Regions from separate parts of the Serratia sp. KH_031 genome, predicted to be linked through region 3. Evidence: predicted binding sites of a transcription regulator. Region 3 holds the regulator's gene; each other region holds the start of a gene.
What was found. The regulator Fur, encoded in region 3, represses iron uptake genes when iron is present. The targets are predictions, from matches to a motif close to ATAATAATGAGAACNACTATCAA.
Positions count from the first base shown of each region.

Region 1 (5,062 bases), 860 kb from region 3:
GAACAGGCGCTGGCGACGGGCAACATATACACCAGCCAGTGGGTTTGTGTGGTTGCAGATAGCGATAGAATACCGAACAGCAAACCTAGGCAGCCTAACCCCATCAACACGCCTCCGGTGGCCAAGCAAACCGGGCGACCCACCTTATGAATGATGCGGTTGGCAATAAAGCTCACTAACATGATCCAAAAGCCGTTGGCACCGAATACCAATGAGAACTGCAACGGTGTCAAACCGGCGGTTCCCATTAACACGTTCGGAGCCAGTGAAACATAGGTCAGCGCCATGCCCATCGCACCTGAGTTAACCAAGGCAAAGGAAATAAAACGGCGGTCACTGAGAATGCGGGCGTATTGTCGTAATGGCAATCCTTTGACCGGCACGGTATCGGCAGGGCGGGTCTCTGGCAAAAAGCGGGCGATCAACAGCAACACCAGCAAGGCATAAAGCACCAGGAACCAGAACGGTGCGCGCCAGCCGAAAGCTTCCGCCAATAATCCACCCAATAAAGGCGCTAATGCAGGAATGATGTTCAACGTACCGTTTAGGAAGCCAAAGGCGCGGGCGGCATCATCGCCATTTAAACGATCGCGCACACCGCTGAATGCAACGACAGCGGTACAACAGACCGCGCAGCCTTGCAACAGGCGTGAGGCGACAAACATTGTTGGTGTTGTCGCCAACGCTGCCATTGCAGCCCCAACCATATAGATAACAATGCCCGCTAATGCGATGGGTTTACGCCCATAGTTATCAACCAATGGCCCAGCAATAATCTGTCCCACTCCTAGCACTAAAATGAACAGCGAGATGGTGGATTGAATCAATGCTTCGCTGCTGTCTAGACCCACGGCGATAGCCGGTATGGTAGGAAGGTAGAGATCGATTCCCAGAGGTCCTAACAAAATCAGGCTGAGAAGAAGAAAGAGAAATCGTTGCATAACAGAATCGGCACATCCGAGTGACAAAGAGAACTAGAGTAGAGATTCTGTTAACAAATAGAAAGGAATAAAGACAGGTTATTGTTAGTTTGATGTTGTTTTGGACACTGCATAAGGTGACAAAATATGTGGCAATTGGAAATTAACATTTCTTTAATAAAATAAATTGTCTTTTTGTTGTTACGTTACATTGCTGGGTGAAATGATTAAGTAATACAAATATGACAAATCGGAAGGTGCTGACATCAAACATAAATTTCATCTATTTAATGAGTGATGGATTTTAAGGTTTATGTCATTAATGTAAAAAATTAATAACGGTCTCTTGGGGTGGTGAAAAAATAATCAATTTTTATTTGCCATGCTAGAGTGCTTTTTATACCATCCGGGCTCTATTAAACGGGCCCACTCAGATTAATTGTCACCTATCTGTTGGGGAGATATATCAATACAAGGATTCCATGCAAATGTGACGATTGCAGTGATTGGAATGTAATACGATGAGAAGTAAAAATTTTTTAACCCATTACGGTTTTATATTTATATTTTCCCTCTTGGTCAGCTATCAAGCGGATGCTTCACTGAGCACCCGTGAAAACGGACGAGACCCGTTTAATCAGTCTTCAAGCACCCTAATCAAAAATGATGCCACTGTGCGTGCTGCCGTGCTTGAACATTATCGCCATTGGGAAGGTGTTCGCTATTTGTGGGGCGGTAATAGCAGAAAAGGCATTGATTGTTCTGCGTTTGTACAAAGAGCTTTTAGTAGTCAATTTGGTGTTAATTTGCCACGTACGACACAAGGGCAGAAAAATTTAGGTGAACAAGTTTCTCGCCAAAATATTGTTCCCGGAGATCTGATTTTCTTCTCTGGCCCAAAGAATCGCCGCCATGTAGGTATTGCGATAGGTAACGATAGTTTTGTCCATGCATCAACTAGCCAAGGCGTGACTATTTCCAGTTTGAAAAATCCTTATTGGAATCGTTATTATCGTTTTACTCGCCGAGTCATCACCAATGATTCCAACGGTGTTTTGGCAAAGCGTAATCATTCAGAAATTCAAACGGCTTTACGATAATAGAGTGCCGAAATGGTATCTGCGACATAACGCGCCTGGTGTTTGGCATCATCTAACGCCCGGTGCGGAGTTCCTTCAAATGGGCGCTCTTTCTTGGGGTTGAAGCCGTGTATCTCTGCTAGTGTGATGACGGTTCGCACATCTTGAGTATCCCAAAACTTCCATGGGCAAGGCATTTCCAACTGTTGGAAAGCATGTTCCAGGATTGAACAATCAAACTCTTTGCCATTACCCCATACTTTGACCGTATCGGTCGCGTTCATGTGGATAAACCGAGTCAAATTGGTTAGCACACGTTTGAGCGTTTCAGTGCCGCTAAACGCCAATTTACGCGCTTCATCCGATTGTTTTGCCCACCAAGCCACGGTATCTAGACTGATAGTCCTCCCCGGTTGTTCCTTTTGACTGTTAACTGATGTTTCGAATTCGGCACCTAATTCACCGGTTTTAGGATCGAAAAAGACGGCAGCCACCACCAGAATGACGGCACTCGATTTTATATCCAAGGTTTCAATATCTAACATCAAATGATGCATGGGCGATCCTGCTTGCTGAATTATCTTTCATGTTACACCAAACGAGGCTGGGGTGAGTAGCCACAGTGACGAGACGTCTTGAAAACTCTGGTTATACTTGGCACAGGCGGAAAGTGGCTAATCACGTTATGATAGTAAAAGAACAGGTATCAGGTAGGAACGGCAGTTGAGAGAAATTATCTTCATTTTATGTATGTTCGCGTATTTGCTGGGGTTCGGTTACCTAGGCATTTTTGTGAGTGACAAAATTTGTGAGAAATCCAACAATTACAGCAAGCTGTGCCGACTGGTGGATGTTTCTGCACCTTATATTCCGAGCCCTAAGTCACCCGCTGGCTACTTATCCGGAAAGTAATGATAGGTAGACAACAGCCATCATCCCCAAGATTAAATACGATCCTGACAATCCCGCTGAAAATAGGTTGATATAATTCACTTTATTTATAACAATGATAATAATTATCATTGTTATTATCGTTTATAGTATTGTTCAATCTAGAGTACCGAAAGACCTCTGGGATAATGTCGCGGAACGTCGTCGACACGGTTTTTTACGGTACAACTTCAATGGGTTCATTAAGGGTCATGAGTATGTCCGTGCTTTTTCCTCTCAAACGTTGCCACTTGTTATGTTCTTTGGCGTTACTTTCCCCATCATTTTCTTTTGCAGAAGAGACGTTAGTCGTCACCGCTCAGCCTGCAGATAATGCGGAAAGCAAGACGCAGGGGTACACTGCTACCACTAGCATAGGAGCGACTAAAACCGATCAACCGCTCATTCTCACGGCGCAGTCGGTTTCAGTGGTGACGCGCCAACAAATGGACGATCAAAATGCTCAGACGGTCAATGAGGCGCTGAACTATACCCCTGGCGTATTTACCAACTTTGCCGGTGGTGCCACGCGCTATGACACCGTTTCATTGCGAGGTTTCCACGGTGGGGACGTCAATAATACCTTCCTCGATGGGCTGCGTTTGCTGAGTGACGGCGGTAGTTATAACGCCTTGCAAGTTGATCCTTGGTTCCTGGAACGTATTGATGTGATCAAAGGACCCGCAGCCGTGATGTATGGGCAAAGCATTCCCGGCGGGTTGGTAGCCATGACTTCTAAACGTCCACAGTTTGCGACAGAAGGGCATGTTCGCGGCATGGCGGGTAACAATAATACGTTAGGCGGGGCGTTTGATTTGACTGGCGCGTTGACCGACCAATGGGCCTATCGACTCACTGGCATGACTCGTACTAGCGATACCATGTACGATCATCAACGTGAAGAACGTTACGCGATTTCACCGTCGCTGTTGTGGCAACCTGATGAAAATACCTCGTTATTATTGAGAGCCTATTTGCAAAAAGATCCGTCTGGAGGTTATCACAGCTCAGTACCGGCAGATGGCAGCCTGTATGCGAGCCAGGGCGATAAACTCAGTCGTGGATTTTTCGATGGTGAAAGTAGCCGCAATGAATTCAAGCGTTGGGAGCAGATTTATAGTTATGACTTCTCTCACAGCTTTAATGATGTCTGGTCATTTAATCAAAAAGCGAGTTACACCCATTCCAATGTCGAACTGGAACAGGTCTATCAAATTGGTTGGGACGAAACCCACACCAATCTTAACCGTTGGTATAGTGGCTCCAATACCTCGCTGAACGCCTATGCCATTGATAACCAATTAGTGGCCGATTTTATTACCGGGCCGTTAGCGCACAAAGTGATGTTGGGTGTGGATTATCAAAACTTCCGCAACTCTCTGTGGGAAGAGAGTGCGGCAGCAACGCCATTAAATCCGTATACCGGAATTTCAGGTGGGCCAGAACTGACCGGCTTGGTGCATACCGACTCTATTCGTCGTTATGAGCAAACCGGGATCTATTTACAAGATGAGATTAACATTGACCGTTGGTACTTCAATCTTGCCGGGCGTTTTGACCGTTTAGAGAGCAAGAATACCGTTCTGAATAACAATACGACCGACGAGCGCACGGACGATCACGTCAGCAGCCGTGCTTCTGTATTGTATCATTTCGATAGTGGTTTTTCGCCGTATGCCAGTTACAGCACGGCGATAACGCCAGCCGTATTGGCCGACCAGAGTGGTCATTTGTTGAAACCCACGACCAGTGAACAATATGAGATCGGCCTGAAATATCAACCACCAGGCAGCAGCTCGCTGTATAGCGTTTCATTATACGATCTGACGCAAAAAGACGTTGCTAACCGCTTGGTCCAAGAGAGTTATTACGTTCCCGCAGGGAAAGTGAACTCTCAGGGCATCGAATTGGAAGCACGCACTAAAGTTACCGAGCGGTTGAATATCATTGCTGGTTACAGTTATAACAAGGTGAAATTCAAAGATGCAGTGGATGGCAACGACGGCAACACGCCATATTTAGTGCCAGATCAAATCGCCTCGTTATGGGGACAATACGACGCAGGTTATGGACTGAATTTAGGCGCGGGTATCCGTTATATCGGTAAACAATGGGCCGATAACGAGAACACGT
Region 1 is NZ_CM174496.1:2,663,962-2,669,023, reverse strand. Features, by position in the region: gene AC3ISQ_RS11995 (multidrug effflux MFS transporter) at 1-941, opposite strand, end outside; gene AC3ISQ_RS11990 (NlpC/P60 family protein) at 1,442-2,020, shown strand; gene AC3ISQ_RS11985 (3'-5' exonuclease) at 2,002-2,556, opposite strand; gene AC3ISQ_RS11980 (TonB-dependent siderophore receptor) at 3,148-5,062, shown strand, end outside.
Region 1: AC3ISQ_RS11980 (TonB-dependent siderophore receptor) is a predicted target of Fur. The motif match lies at 3,006-3,028, and genes of this name have one in related genera.

Region 2 (5,062 bases), 740 kb from region 3:
GATCCTGCTTTTAGCGGCAGTCGCCTTAGTCTGTTAGATCGCGGTTTTGTGTTCGTATTGGCGCATATTCGTGGTGGCGGTGAGTTAGGGCAGTTGTGGTATGAAGACGGCAAACTGTTCAAAAAGCAAAACACCTTCAATGATTTTATTGATGTGACCGAAAGCCTGATTGCACAAGGTTATGGCGACAACAAGAAAGTCTTCGCGATGGGCGGTAGCGCTGGTGGCTTGTTGATGGGCGCAGTGATTAACCAAGCGCCACAGTTGTTCCATGGCGTGGTGGCACAGGTGCCATTTGTTGATGTGGTTACGACCATGTTGGACGACTCAATCCCGTTGACCACGGGTGAATATGACGAGTGGGGTAACCCGAACGAACAGGCGTATTACGACTACATCAAGCAATACAGTCCTTACGACCAAGTAAAAGCGCAGGATTACCCGCATCTGCTGGTAACGACCGGTTTGCATGATTCTCAAGTGCAGTATTGGGAACCGGCCAAATGGGTGGCGAAACTGCGTGAACTGAAAACGAACAATCGTCAGTTGTTGTTGTATACCGACATGGATGCGGGGCACGGTGGTAAATCCGGTCGTTTCAAAGCCTATGAGGATATTGCGCTGGAATATGCGTTTATCCTGACGTTGGCAGAATAACGGCAACAAAAAACCCGCGTTCGCGCGGGTTTAATTACGTTCAAAAGCAGGTTGAACTATCTATTAGATAGATTAAGTCATCAGATAGATTATTCGTCAGACGGATGCACCTTTTTTGGCGCGTTTATCTGCACGTTTTTCTGCTGGAGTTTTCAACGGCTTCTTCTTCGCATTTTTCTTGCTATCCATTCCCTTACTCATGTTGGCCTCTCTTTACCTATGACTGGGTGGGTTGCTTAACCATTAACCATCTAAAGGTGAGTGAATGCAAGTGACAAAATGAAGAATCAATGCAACGGATTGTTAATCCGTTGGATTTTGTCTCATCAGCATCACGATTTTTCATCAGGATGTTGTAGCGAAAATCATCAATTCGTCGTCATTTTAAGCAAATGCAGATGGAACAACGATTTTTTGCGATTTTGACGTTGACCAGCTACAGGGCTTGGTCTTTGATTGAAAGCATCATTCACCAACAGACGGAAGCGCCATGGAACAATTACGCGGTTTGTACCCGCCATTAGAAGCGTATGACAGCGGTTGGTTGGATACCGGGGATGGTCACAAAATTTATTGGGAACTGAGCGGTAATCCGAACGGGAAACCGGCGGTATTTATCCACGGTGGGCCGGGCGGTGGTATTTCTCCCTACCATCGGCAGTTGTTTGATCCTGAGCTTTATAAGGTGATGTTGTTCGACCAACGTGGTTGTGGGCGTTCTAAACCTCATGCCAGCCTGGATAACAATACCACTTGGGATTTAGTTAACGATATCGAACGCCTGCGTGAAATGGCGGGTGTGGAGAAGTGGTTGGTGTTTGGCGGCTCTTGGGGCTCGACCTTGGCACTGGCTTATGCACAAAAACACCCCGAACGCGCCAGTGAACTGGTATTGCGCGGTATTTTTACCCTACGCAAGCAAGAGCTGCTTTGGTACTACCAAGATGGCGCATCGCGCTTCTTCCCGGACAAATGGGCGCGTGTGTTATCCATTCTCTCTGACGAAGAGCGCAAAGACGTGATTGCAGCTTATCGCCAGCGCCTGACCTCACCGGATAAAGAAGTGCAACTGGAAGCTGCACGATTGTGGAGTGTATGGGAAGGGGAAACCGTGACCTTGCTGCCAAGCCCGACTTCGGCTTCTTTCGGTGAGGATGATTTTGCTTTGGCCTTTGCCCGCATTGAAAACCACTATTTCACCCACTTAGGTTTTTTGGACAGTGATGATCAGTTGCTGCAAGACGTGGCATTAATACGTCACATACCTGCGGTGATCATTCATGGTCGTTATGACATGGCCTGCCAAGTGCAGAACGCATGGGATTTGAAAAAGGTTTGGCCGGAAGCTGAATTGCATATTGTCGAAGGGGCGGGGCATTCATTTGATGAGCCGGGGATCTTGCATCAACTGATGTTGGCAACCGACCGTTTCGCAGGTAAATCAGTGTAAATCGTAGCTCCAGCCCTGTGACGTTTACAGGGCTGGTCAGTTATTTGGTTTTTGGCTCGTAAGGCAGACGCGAGAATTTGTGCGATTCGCCACGATAATGCATCACACGTTCGCGAAAGTAATCGCGCAGATGAGCAGGTTGTTCACGTTCAACCATCTCTGGAATCACTGGCATATTGTAGCGTTCTTTAAATGCCACACCAGACGCTGCCAGATCCACATTCACCTTATCCATATCTTCTTTGGCAAGCTCTGCCAGATTGTAACCCACCGTCGGCTCCTTACATCATCAATCCGAATTAGCGCAAAAGGTAATCCACTCGCCAACGCTTGGCAAGCATGAAACTTAATCCCTTTTTTCATTATGGTTATTTATTGGTTTTATATAATGTAATTTATTTATTTTTATAAATAAGAATTATTCGCTTCTAATTTGCTTTGGCTTGACGATAATAATTATCATAACAATTAACTTGCGCATTTGTTTTATTTTAACACATTGATTTATATTCAAATTAAATTGATGCCATGATTAATGTGAATCAAGTGTTTTTATTTTGTTTTAATCTGGGCATAATGCGTGAAATTAAATTCATGACCTGCCAAGAAAAAGGAATAATCATGCTGACGCAAGAAATGACCAAGAAGTTGAATGAACAACTGAACCTGGAATTCTATTCTGCCAACCTGTACCTGCAAATGAGCGCTTGGTGTGCCGAGAAAGGTTTTGAAGGTGCGGCAGCGTTCCTGCGTGAACATTCACAGGAAGAGATGCAGCATATGCAGCGTCTGTTCGACTACCTGAGCGATACTGGCGCTCTACCATTGTTGGGTACCATCGCGGCTCCGCCAGTTGAGTTCAAATCGTTGGCCGATGTTTTTGCTCAAACTTACGAACACGAGCAGCACATCACCAAGCAAATTAATGAACTGGCGCACGTGGCAATGACCACCCGTGATTACTCCACCTTCAACTTCCTGCAATGGTATGTTTCTGAGCAGCATGAAGAAGAAAAACTATTCAAATCTGTGCTGGATAAACTGGCGCTGGTGGGTGATAGCGGTAAGGGTCTGTTCTTCATCGACAAAGATCTGAAGAAAATGGGTGCAACAGGCGGCAATCCGCAGGCTTAATTTTGGTATTAGAAGAAACCGCGTACTGTTTAGGATGCGGTTTTTTTTCGTCCGCAATTTGGCAAGCCTAAAATTGTGTGCTGGTGGATCGCAAAATTCTAGTGATATGCTCGACTTACCGATAGACGGTAGTTATGATTTGGCGTGATTTATTACATTTTTCATCTGAAGGAATACCATCGTGATTGGGAAAATTCGTTCTTCTTACCGTCTGCTTTCTACCGTCTTTGTGCTGTTTGTCGGTTTGTCCTCCCAACAGGCATTGGCTCACGCCCACTTGAAAGTGGAAAACCCGGCTGCTGATGCCATTGTGAATCAGGCACCTGAAACGCTAACACTCAATTTTTCTGAAGGTATCGAGCCTAACTTCAGTGGTATTAAAATCACCGGGCCAGACAATAACGTGGTGAAAACTGGCGCGCTGAAGATTGATCCTAGCAACAACACACAAATCAACCTGCCGATCGAAAGTAAGTTGGCCGCAGGTAAATATAACGTTGACTGGCACGTGGTGTCGGTTGATGGTCATAAAACCAAAGGCCAATACAGCTTTACCGTAAAATAAGCATGACTTTGGCGACACTGTTCGTCCTGTGCCGATTTGTGCACTTTGCGGCGGTGATGATAATGTTTGGCGTAGGTCTATTCTGCGCCTTGTTATCTCCGCAGCCTCTCTCCCCACAGTTGACTCGCGACACCCGCCGGCTGTTGGTTTCGGCCACTTGGATAGCCGCGCTTTCTGCTGGATTTTTGTTGATGATCCAGGCCGGGCAAATGGGCGATGGTTGGACGGATACTTATCAACCTGCAATTTGGCTGGCAGTTCTTGGCACGACCTTCGGTGAAGTGTGGCGCTGGCACCTTGCCTTTTCGGCGTTAAGTCTGTTGGCGCTAATATTACCGAAACCCTGGCAGCTACGCGCTCTGGTTTCGCTTTCGGCATTATTGTTAATCAGCTTGGCATTCATCGGCCATGCGGCAATGTATCAAGGGGGTGTTGGTGCGTTGCATCGTTTTAACCATGCCTTACATCTGTTAGCCGCAGGTTATTGGTTTGGTAGTTTATTGCCGTTGCTGATTTGTATGCGCTATCTATCTCAACCGAAATGGCGTCACGACGCTGTTACTACGTTGGTGTGCTTCTCGTCTTGGGGGCATGGTGCCGTGATATTGGTCATTATCACTGGGATCATCAATAACCTGCTGGTGTTGGGACATTGGCCGTTAAATTTTTCTTCGCCTTATCAACGTTTATTGGCGATCAAAATGGTGTTAGTGGCGTTAATGGTATTGGTCGCCATCGCCAATCGCTATGTGGTGGTGCCTATCATGCGCACTAACCCAACGCTGGCACTGCGTGGCGTGGTGGTAGCCTGTTGGAGTGAAATTGCGTTAGGTGCGGTGGTGCTCATGCTAGTGAGTTTATTTGCAACTTCAGCGCCAGTATAACGTCAACGCCAGTACAACTTCAGTTCTGGTATAACATCGGCGTCGATATCATATTGCGACTTGCCGTAACCTACCGAATTGCGGGAGAATTACGGAAAATTGCAACTGAAGGCCATAACATGAAATCGGTATTACTTGGCATTGCGCTTCTGGCAACCTCAACCAGCGTACTGGCAGCAGGGATCGTGAACGTCAGCAAACTGGAATACGGCAAACAATGGGCATTCGTCAAAGAAGAAGTGACGCTGCAATGCCGAAAAGGTGGTGCGGTGTTTGTTCTCAATAACAGTACGCTGATGCAATATCCTCTGAATGACGTGGCGGCGGAGCAGGTGAAGGCTGGCCAACTGCGCGCTGAATCCTTGGATGTGA
Region 2 is NZ_CM174496.1:2,782,279-2,787,340, reverse strand. Features, by position in the region: gene AC3ISQ_RS12575 (S9 family peptidase) at 1-657, shown strand, start outside; gene pip (prolyl aminopeptidase) at 1,148-2,107, shown strand; gene AC3ISQ_RS12565 (DNA polymerase III subunit theta) at 2,148-2,378, opposite strand; gene ftnA (non-heme ferritin) at 2,729-3,241, shown strand; gene yobA (CopC domain-containing protein YobA) at 3,420-3,806, shown strand; gene copD (copper homeostasis membrane protein CopD) at 3,809-4,690, shown strand; gene AC3ISQ_RS12545 (YebY family protein) at 4,810-5,062, shown strand, end outside.
Region 2: ftnA (non-heme ferritin) is a predicted target of Fur. The motif match lies at 2,554-2,576, and genes of this name have one in related genera.

Region 3 (5,062 bases):
CAGACTGGGCATCTTGTAACAAAGTGATGATCACACTGACCAACGAAGGCCAGGAGATCAAAGATAACGATTGGGCGATCTATTTCCACAGTATTCGCCAAATCCTGAAAGTCGATAACGATCAGTTCAAAATCACACATTTGACCGGTGACCTGCACAAACTGGAACCGACCGACAAGTTCACTGGTTTCCCGGCTAACGGCGCGGTTGAAGTACCGATTATCGGTGAATATTGGCAGTTGTTCAGCACCGACTTCTTGCCGCGTTGGTACGTGACCTCTGGCGATGCCAAACCAAAAATCCTATCAAATACTGATACCGATGATGTATTCCAATTCCTGACGCCATTCACTGGCGATCAGTGGAAGCGCACCAAGGATGATAAAAACATCCTGATGACGCCAGAAACTCGCTTCACCAAAAATGAGGCATTGAAAACGCTGCCTGCGGCTTCCCTGCGTGGCCAGATCATTCCAACACCAATGGAAGTGAAGGTTAATCCACAGCAAGATGCCGATTTGAGCAAAGGTGTGGCGTTGGATCTCAGCGCGTTAGTTAAACCGGCTGCCGATGCGATTAGCCAGCGCTTCGAACTGCTCGGCGTGTCTAACAATGCTGCGGGTTACCCGATCAAAACCGAAATTGAACCGAAATCCTTCAAAGGGGATCTGGCGGTACCGGGCGCTTATGAACTGAAAATCGGCAAGAAAGAAGCGGTAGTGACGGGCTTCGATCAGGCTGGCGTGTTCTACGGATTGCAATCCATCTTGTCACTGGTGCCGTCTGATGGTGGGCAGAAAATTGCCGTGCTGACAGCCAACGATGCGCCGCGCTTCCAATACCGTGGTGTCTTCATGGATGTAGGGCGTAACTTCCACTCTAAGGCTGCGGTGTTACGCCTGCTGGATCAGATGGCGGCTTATAAGCTGAACACCTTCCATTTCCACTTGAGTGATGATGAAGGCTGGCGTATTGAAATCCCAGGTTTGCCAGAGCTGACCGAAGTGGGTAGTAAGCGTTGTCACGATCTGAGTGAAACCACGTGTTTGCTGCCGCAATTGGGTTCAGGCCCGAACAGCGACAACAACGGTTCCGGTTTCTTCAGCCGTGACGACTACATCGAAATCGTGAAATATGCGCAAGCGCGTCAGATTGATGTGATCCCTGAAATCGACGTACCGGCTCACGCTCGTGCTGCCGTGGTGTCGATGGAAGCGCGTTATCAGAAACTGCATGCTGCAGGTAATGAAGAAGGTGCGAACGAATTCCGCTTGTTAGATCCGACCGATGATTCCAACACCACATCCGTTCAGTTCTATGAGCGTAAGAGCTACCTGAACCCATGCTTGGATTCTTCTAAGCGCTTTGTCGACAAAGTGATTGGCGAAATTGCCCAGATGCACAAAGAAGCGGGTCAACCGCTGACCACTTGGCATTTCGGTGGTGACGAAGCGAAAAATATTCGCTTTGGTGCGGGTTATACCGACGTGAAGAACCCTGAACCGGGCAAAGGTATCATCGATCAGAGCAAAGAAGATAAGCCTTGGGCCATGTCTCAGGTTTGCCAGAAGATGATCAGCGACGGCAAAATTCAAGATATGGAGCACCTACCAAGCTACTTCGCTGTTGAAGTTAGCAAGTTGGTAAATGCTCACGGCATTGAAAAAATGCAGGCTTGGCAAGATGGTCTGAAAGACGCCAAAGATGCTAAAGCCTTCGCGACTAAGCGTGTCGGCGTGAACTTCTGGGATACCTTGTATTGGGGCGGTTTCGACTCAGCCAACGATTGGGCGAACAAAGGTTACGAAGTCACGATTTCTAACCCGGATTACGTCTACCTCGATTTCCCTTATGAAGTGAACCCGAACGAGAGCGGTTACTACTGGGGCACTCGCTTCAGCGACGAGCAGAAGATCTTTAGCTTCGCGCCAGACAACCTGCCGCAGAACGCCGAAACCTCGGTTGACCGTGACGGCAACCACTTTACCGCTAAGAGCGATAAACCGTGGCCGGGTACATTCGGTCTGTCTGCCCAACTGTGGAGCGAGGTCGTTCGTACCGACAAACAGGCAGAATACATGTACTTCCCTCGTGTTCTGTCGGTGGCAGAGCGTGCATGGCACCGTGCAAGCTGGGAGCAGGATTACAAGGCGGGTCGTGAGTACAAAGGTGGCGAAACGCACTTTGTTGATACCAAAACGTTGGACAGAGATTGGCTGCACTTTGCCAACCTGATGGGACAGCGTGAACTGGCCAAACTGGATAAAGGTGGCGTTAGTTACCGTCTGCCAGTCCCTGGAGCACGTGTTGTGGGCGGTAAACTGGAAGCCAACATTTCATTGCCGGGTCTGGGTATTGAGTACTCAACCGACGGTGGTAAGCAATGGCAACGTTACGATGCCAACGCTAAACCAGCCGTGGCAGGCGATGTACAAATCCGTGCTGTTAGCCCGGATGGCAAGCGTTATAGCCGTGCAGAACCCGTGAAAGTGTAATGACTGAATGCCCACTTGCGTGTCGGCGGGTGGGCAAACAGTAAAGTGAGTGTGAGAGGGTAGTGAGTTAGCTGTAAAGCAGTACCGCGTAGAGAGTGCCGCTGCAATTGTAGTATTTCATGACATGATCTTTCCCCCGGTGCTGCCGGGGATTTTTTTGTCTGTAAATCATAGGTATAAAAAAACCGCCTGTTATCGGCGGTTTCTGCATTCTGGCTTACCCAGAATTATCTTTTATTGTGCAGCGAGTCATCTTCAAGGCAGTCACCTGCTTCACAGTGACCGTACAAATACAGGCTATGATTGGTGAGTTTGATGCCGTGTTGTTTAGCGATATCACGCTGACGGACTTCGATAGATTCGTCGCTGAACTCGATCACTTTGCCGCAGTCTAGGCAAATTAGATGGTCATGGTGATGTTGTTGTGTCAGTTCGAACACGGATTTACCGCCTTCGAAATTATGACGAGTCACGATCCCTGCATCATCGAACTGGTTCAACACACGGTAAACCGTTGCCAAGCCAATTTCTTCACCCATATCTATCAGTTTTTTGTACAGATCTTCCGCACTGACGTGATGGCATTCCGGATCCTGTAGCACTTCCAGGATTTTGAGTCGCGGAAGCGTGACTTTTAAGCCGGCCTTCTTCAGTGCAGTATTGTTGTCAGTCATGCGGATTCTGTCCTGTTACTATGCTAAACAAAGTGAAGGCTAAACAAGTTAGGGCGTTGTCGCCTGTAACATCGGTCGGCACAAGAGTTAATTGCGTCTCATTATAGAACCGGTAGCTATAAATAGAAACCGCCGATTGTTAACAAAGAGTCATTAGCATTTTTTGCATGGTGTGCAGCCAATGCGTTGATGAGCGGGATAAACCGTTGACGCAGTCTACCGTAATGACGTGAGAAGTTACAAATTTGTAGCTTCTATTACTTTAATATCTGCTGCCTATGAAAGCCCTGCATTTCACAGGGCTATGGCGTGATTAACCAATAATGTCAGCGAGGCTCAGCTCTTCAGAAATCTGCTTAACCCAAGCATTCACACGCTCATTGGTCAATTCTGGTTGACGGTCTTCGTCGATCGCCAAACCGAGGAAGTGATTATCATCAGCTAAACCTTTTGAGGCTTCAAAATGGTAGCCTGTGGTTGGCCAGTAACCGACGATCGCGGCACCGCGTGGTTCGATGATGTCACGAATAGTGCCCATCGCATCACAGAAGTATTCAGCGTAGTCTTCTTGGTCACCACAGCCGAACAGTGCAACCAGTTTGCCTTCGAAATCAATTTCTTCCAACGTTGGGAAGAAGTCGTCCCAATCACACTGAGCTTCACCGTAATACCAAGTTGGAATACCGAGCAGCAGGATGTCGAACTTTTCCAGGTCTTCTTTGCTGCTTTTGGCAATGTCGTGAACTTCAGCCACATCTTTGCCCAATTGTTTTTGGATAGTCTTAGCAATGTTTTCGGTATTGCCAGTGTCGCTGCCAAAGAAAATGCCTACGATTGCCATATAGCGTATAACCCTTTAGATTCAATAAATTGTGCCGCGATAAGAGCCTGTAGCCAATGTGCGTCTCTTACCGGTAAATGCGTATCATGCCAGAAATTGGCCCTTGGGTTTTATCACGTTAATGCGATACCAAGGAAAATGGTGTTGATCTGGTGTTGTCCGTAACACCATGCCAAACAAGATTAATGTCCCAGCGGTTCGTCCGCCAGTTGCGCCAGTAACATCTGTTCGATTAACTCGCTGCGGCTGATATTGCGCTGATCCGCCAGTTTGTTTAGGGCGTCCACCGCTTCTGCGTTGATTTTCAGCTCTACACGACGTAAACCGCGCACTTTATCGCGTCGTAGCTGATTACGCTTATTGATTCTAAGCTGCTCATCGCGCGATAACGGGTTGGTTTTCGGGCGCCCCGGACGGCGTTCATCTGCGAACAGATCCAGCGTCGTGCGATCCGTGTTTTCTTTTGCCATAGGTAGCGGTACTGCAAGGGAGTTGAGTCCAGGAATACCGGACGATTAACACAATTCGGGTCAATAAACCCTAACCCAAATTTGCTTCCCAATCTGAACCAGAATGGGGGCAAAAATTATAGCGCGCCATCTTACCTTGCAGGTGCTTAAACAACAATGTTTACGCGCTAAGCTATTATCTTTAGCGCGTTTTTTCATCAGCCGGCTTTGACTCTTCACCAAGAAAGCGATTAATAGCGCGTAATACCGCGTCAGGTTTTTCGGCGTGAACCCAATGTCCAGTCCCCGCGACAACATGAGCTCGAGCCTGTGGAAACTGGCGCGCGATATCGTCACGATATTTATCCTGTACATAAGGCGATAACCCACCGCGAATAAATAGGATCGGATGCGGCCAAGCGGGCACGCCCGGCCAGCCGATGATGTTTTCATATTGTTCGATCAGCACGGGTAAATTGAAACGCCACTCGCCATTGTGGAAAGATTTCAACAGGAACTGGATCACACCTTCTTCGTCCAGATACTCACGCATCAACTGTGCTGCGGCTTGGCGTTGAGTGATCCCTTGCGCCAAGACGGCTT
Region 3 is NZ_CM174496.1:3,524,302-3,529,363, reverse strand. Features, by position in the region: gene AC3ISQ_RS15800 (beta-N-acetylhexosaminidase) at 1-2,495, shown strand, start outside; gene fur (ferric iron uptake transcriptional regulator) at 2,723-3,169, opposite strand; gene fldA (flavodoxin FldA) at 3,483-4,010, opposite strand; gene ybfE (LexA regulated protein) at 4,193-4,480, opposite strand; gene ybfF (esterase) at 4,662-5,062, opposite strand, start outside.

Region 4 (5,062 bases), 1.4 Mb from region 3:
AGCAGATCGCCGTGGCACAGAGAAGCATCCAACGAGTCATTCGGGAAACGCGTCATTTTTTGCAGACGTAATGGTTTTTGCCCCTGCAAACCAAAGCGCTCGTCAAACAACGAAGTACCGACCGAGACGGTAATGGTCAGGTTATCCGGGTAGATCTCTGCGCCCATAATACCGGAGTCCATCGGCGGTAATTTGGTGTCAACCTCTGGCGCTTTGCCACCTTGAGTCAAAAAGGCAATGCGCTCGGTCAGCAGCTTGAATAGGCGTTCCAGATCCGGCTTATTGGTCGCCAACACGTCAAACGCTACCAACATCATTGCGGATTGTTGTGGGGTCAAAATCCCCGCCTGATGGGTGCCGTAAAACGGTTGTTTCTGCCAGCGTTCATCCTGCGGCGTTGCTAGTGGCTCTGCCGTGCTATCTTCTGTGTTATCTGCCGCCCGCACCGGGCAGCTGCCCAGCGCGAGCGCACCACTCATCATGCCCATCCCCAACAGCAAACGACGACGCGATGGTAAATCAGGTTGATACTTATCACTCATCGTCGGTGCCTCAATCCAGCCCTAACACACCGCGCAGTTGCGATAAATCTTCTGCCAGCGTGGTGATCGGTCCTTTCATTGCGTTGCGGTCAGCGGTGGTCAGCTTCTCGTAAGACTCATAACCGTCTGCCGTTTTGTACTTCGCCAGTACGCTGTCGACGGTTTTAAAGTTAGCGTCAATCTTGTCCAACAGCGGTTTATTGGCTTTCACCAACAACGGACGCAACAGGTTGACGATTTTCTGCGAGCCATCGACGTTAGCCTGGAAATCCCACAAATCAGTACGGCTGTAGCGATCTTCTTCACCGCTAATTTTGCTGGCTGCCACTTCTTCGATCAGCGCCGCGGCACCGCCCACCACCTTGCTCGGCGGGAAGGTCAGCTCACCGATACGTTTTTGCAGTTCAACGGTGTCGGTATAAAGACCCTCAGCATACTTATCCATACCCTTGGTGCTGTTGTCGGCGAACAACGCTTTCTCCAAACGGTGGAAACCGGTGAAATTCGGATCGGCGGATTTTTGCTCGTAATCATCTTCACGGGCGTCAATGCTGCCATCCAAATCAGAGAACAATTCTGCGATAGGCTCGATGCGCTCGTAATGCTGACGCGTCGGGGCATACAGTTTGCGCGCGGCTTCTACGTTGCCCGCTTTCACCGCATCGGTGAACAATTTGGTTTGCTTGACCAATCCATCGACTTCTTTAGTCACGTAAACCTTGTATTCGGCAATCGGCCCAACCAGATCCAACGCGTTAGGCTTGCCGTCGGTCACCGCGCCAGCGGCGGCTGTTACTGTCAATTTGCCTTTCGGGTTACTGAGCAAACCGCAGGTCATGTCGTATTCGCCCGGCTCTAGATTAGCGGTCATTTTTTGCGTGAAACCCGGCGCGATATTTTCACGCTCTTCGACCACCATCACCCCTTTCAGGATTTCCCATTCCAGGTTTTTCTGGCTGCTATTGCGCACCACAAATTGGGTTTTACCGGCTGGGACGGTCAATTGCATCGGTTCACACTGCTTATCGTTAACCGTCACTTTGACTTGCGGCACATCAGCCGCCAATGCGTTGAAGCTCAGTGCCAGCGCAGGCACCGCCAACAACAATGCCTTACGGCGAAATAATGGAGACATACAAGGTTCCCTTTATAAATGATTAACGAGGTGTTTTATGTGTTGTCGAAACGGCCACCGCGTCCATCCGCTGTGGCAGGAAGAAGAAAATTAACGCTGGGATCAGGTACAGGAAATAAACCGCCACTTCACTGACCGTTGGCGCTTCTTGATAGCCGAACATGCCTTCTAGCAAGGTGCCAAACAGCGAGTGGGTAGAAAGGTGATTGCTAAAATCAAAGGCAATGTCTTGGAAATGGTTCCACAAGCCGGCCTCATGGAAGGCGCGAATGGCACCCGCCGCCAGCCCTGCCGCCACGAACAGAATAAACAGGCTGGTCCACTTGAAGAACTTCGCCAGATGCAGTTTCACACCGCCCCAGTAGATCATCATGCCGAGCACGATGGCGCAGGCTAAACCGAGGAGTGCCCCGATCGGCGCAGCGATGCCAACATCTTGCTGGAAAGCCGCCAACAGGAAGAACACCGACTCTAACCCTTCGCGCGCGACGGCAAAGAACACCATCGCCACCAACGCCCAGCCTTGGCCCTGACCTTGATCTGTGTTGAGCGCCTTATCAATCGCCCCTTCCAAATGCGTTTTGACGGATCTAGCCACCTTACGCATCCAGAACACCATGTAGGTCAAAATCAATACCGCCACCACCGCCACCATCCCCTCAAACAGTTCCTGTTGTTTTTGCGGGAATTCGCCAGTGGTTTCGTTAATGAAGATGCCCAGCGCCAAGCACAACACGACGGCGATGATAATGCCCGCCCACACTGCGCCCAGCCATTGACCGCGCTGCGTTCTTTTTAGATAACTGGCAATCAGGCTGACGATTAACGCCGCCTCCAGCCCCTCACGAAACATGATAAGGAAGGGAACAAACATAGGTGATACCCCTGAAAAGACCGCCATCGCTCAGTCGCTACGTGACAAAATCAACGCCTAACCGAATGTAAAGAAAAGTAAACCAGAACGATAGTGATTATCATTACAATAAAAAGAATTGCAAGTAGGGGGAACAGTGATTTTTTCTAATCAAATATTTCAGTGGAAAAGTTTAATGGTAGGAAACTGAACACCTAGGGAAAGATCTTGGGGTGGGATGATCCCCAGCCACGGGGCTTAATGCCGTTCAGTTAATCTTGAGTTTTTTAGCGGTTTTTGCCAATTCGGTATTAGTGAGTAGAGCACTGGTGTTAACGCCATTGAAGGCGCTGAGCGGAGAAACGGAGCATAGGCAAATCCGCCAGGGAAGGCGGATTTAGGCGAAACAGACAGGGACGTCTGTTGCACAGCCAGCCGTGATGCGCAGTGCCATAGCGCAGGGATTTCGCCTGATATGGCAAGGGCTCGGGGTGTTGGGGGGGCAGCTCTTGGCCCCCCAACTCGGTCGCGGTTGTCCGCGTCATAGGGAATAACGAATGTCTAGCGACCGAAACTTACACGGCATCAGCAAAAATAGGCTAACTGACTAGCATTACAGCCAGTGGCTGGGGAGAGAATTATTTCACTGCCGGGATCACATCCAGCACCCGCACGGTATACACCATGGTCGAGCCCGGCGGGATCGACGGCGGCAGCCCCTTGTCGCCATACGCCAGCGCTGGTGGTACCACCAAGGTCACGCTGCCGTGGTTTTGTATCTGACTCAGCGCGGTTTTGAACAACGGGGGATAGGCATTCAGCGGTTGCGATATTGAAGTGTCGGCCAGTTCCATATCCTTAATCACCGTGCCGTCCGTCAGGCTCTCTTTCACCACGATGGCGACGGTATCATTATCCGCTATCGCCCCTTTGCCCTGATAATCCACCCGGTAGTAATAACCGAGCGCGGCCTTTTTCGCCCGCGGCTGTTTCTTGAAGGATTCCAGGTATTTGCTGCCCTTGAGTTCGGTCTGGGTTTTCAGCGCCTGCTCTTGGGTTTGCTGCGCGGTGGTCAGGGCTTTCAGTGCCTGCGTCACTTTGTCTGCCGTCAGGCGGTATTTGCCGCTAAAACTGTCTTCCACTCCCGCCAGTGCTAGGGTTTTGTCGACGGTGATGCCATCACGGCTACGCTCATCCAGCAACGCCAGTATTTCTGCCCCCAGCTCAGTACCAATCGCGTAATCACGTGCGCCATCGCCAGTTTGTGGCACGGTGACGGTCGGTTTTTTCTCTTGTTGAGCTTTTTCCAGTTCGGTTTTCAATGCCGCCAGTTGGGTTTGCAAGGCCGTGCGTTCGGTCTGGTTAGCCGTCAATGTTTGCTGCAACGCCGTGCGTTCATCTTGGTTGGCGGTCAGCGTTTGTTGCAGTGCGGTTTTCTCACTTTGTGTGGCTTTCAGCGCATCGGTTTGGCTTGCCAGTTGCTGTTTCAGGCTTTCACCGTCCTGCTGCACCTGCTTGAGTGTGGCTTGCAAGGCCGTCAGTTGTTCACTGCTTTGCTCAGTTTGTGATAGCTGCTGGCGCAGTTGAGCCAGTTCCGCCGTCTGTTGATTGGCTTTGGCCAGCAGTTGGTTAATCACTGCCTGCTGCGCCTTGAGTTCACGCAGGCTGCCGCTGTCGGCCTGACTCCCTGCCCGGCTGGGTTTCGCCCGGCGCGGCGCCGGTTTGGCCATCTCTTCCGCCGCCGACGCCACTTGTGACGGCGTTAAATACAGCAAAGCCGGCGCCTCATCCGTTTGCCGGGTAATGCTTTCCAGCGAATCCAGTGTTTGTGCCTGAGAGGCCTCCTCGGCCTGTACGCCGCCGCAGGTCAGCGCCAACAAGGCACCACAGACTAACCGATGTTTCATTTCACACTCTCTCCACGCCGCACCAATGCCTGCAGCACATCACGCTCGATGTCGGCACACACCAGATTGGTTTTGTATTTGTACAACGCATCTAGCGTGTATTTGGTTTGGATGTTCACGTCTTCACGCACCGCGGTGTACACCCCGGCACTCGACACCAAGCTGTTGAACTGGGCTTTGCGCAGGGCATACTGTTTATTATTGAGCAGCTTGAGCGAAGCCAGTTCGCTCTGGCATTGACCGATTTTTTCACGCCCCGGATGGGCCGGTGGCGCCGGGGGTGGCAGCGGAATACTCTCAGCTTTCGGGGTCGATAGGCTGGCGGGGGTGGCGCGGTCTAGCGGCTTCTCGGTTGGTGGGGTTTCGCTCTGGCAACCCAACAGCAGCAACGACACTCCCAGCACGGCAGGACGGGACGATAAAAGGAAAATTCGCTTCACGGTTAACTCCTGTAAAACACGACAGCGTGTGTATCCTTGCCCCTTGCAGAGCAGTGAATTATCAATGAAATCAGAGCAAATTAATAAAATCGAGCCTCTCTCCTGTCCGGTGCCATAACCGACACAGTCGGCGACCAAGCGGAGGTCGTGCGCAGGCTGTCCATCAGCACCGATTGCACCGCCAC
Region 4 is NZ_CM174496.1:2,076,656-2,081,717, reverse strand. Features, by position in the region: gene efeB (iron uptake transporter deferrochelatase/peroxidase subunit) at 1-542, opposite strand, end outside; gene efeO (iron uptake system protein EfeO) at 553-1,677, opposite strand; gene efeU (iron uptake transporter permease EfeU) at 1,700-2,551, opposite strand; gene AC3ISQ_RS09385 (FKBP-type peptidyl-prolyl cis-trans isomerase N-terminal domain-containing protein) at 3,169-4,437, opposite strand; gene AC3ISQ_RS09380 (hypothetical protein) at 4,434-4,877, opposite strand; gene AC3ISQ_RS09375 (helix-turn-helix transcriptional regulator) at 4,958-5,062, opposite strand, start outside.
Region 4: efeU (iron uptake transporter permease EfeU) is a predicted target of Fur. The motif match lies at 2,639-2,661, and genes of this name have one in related genera.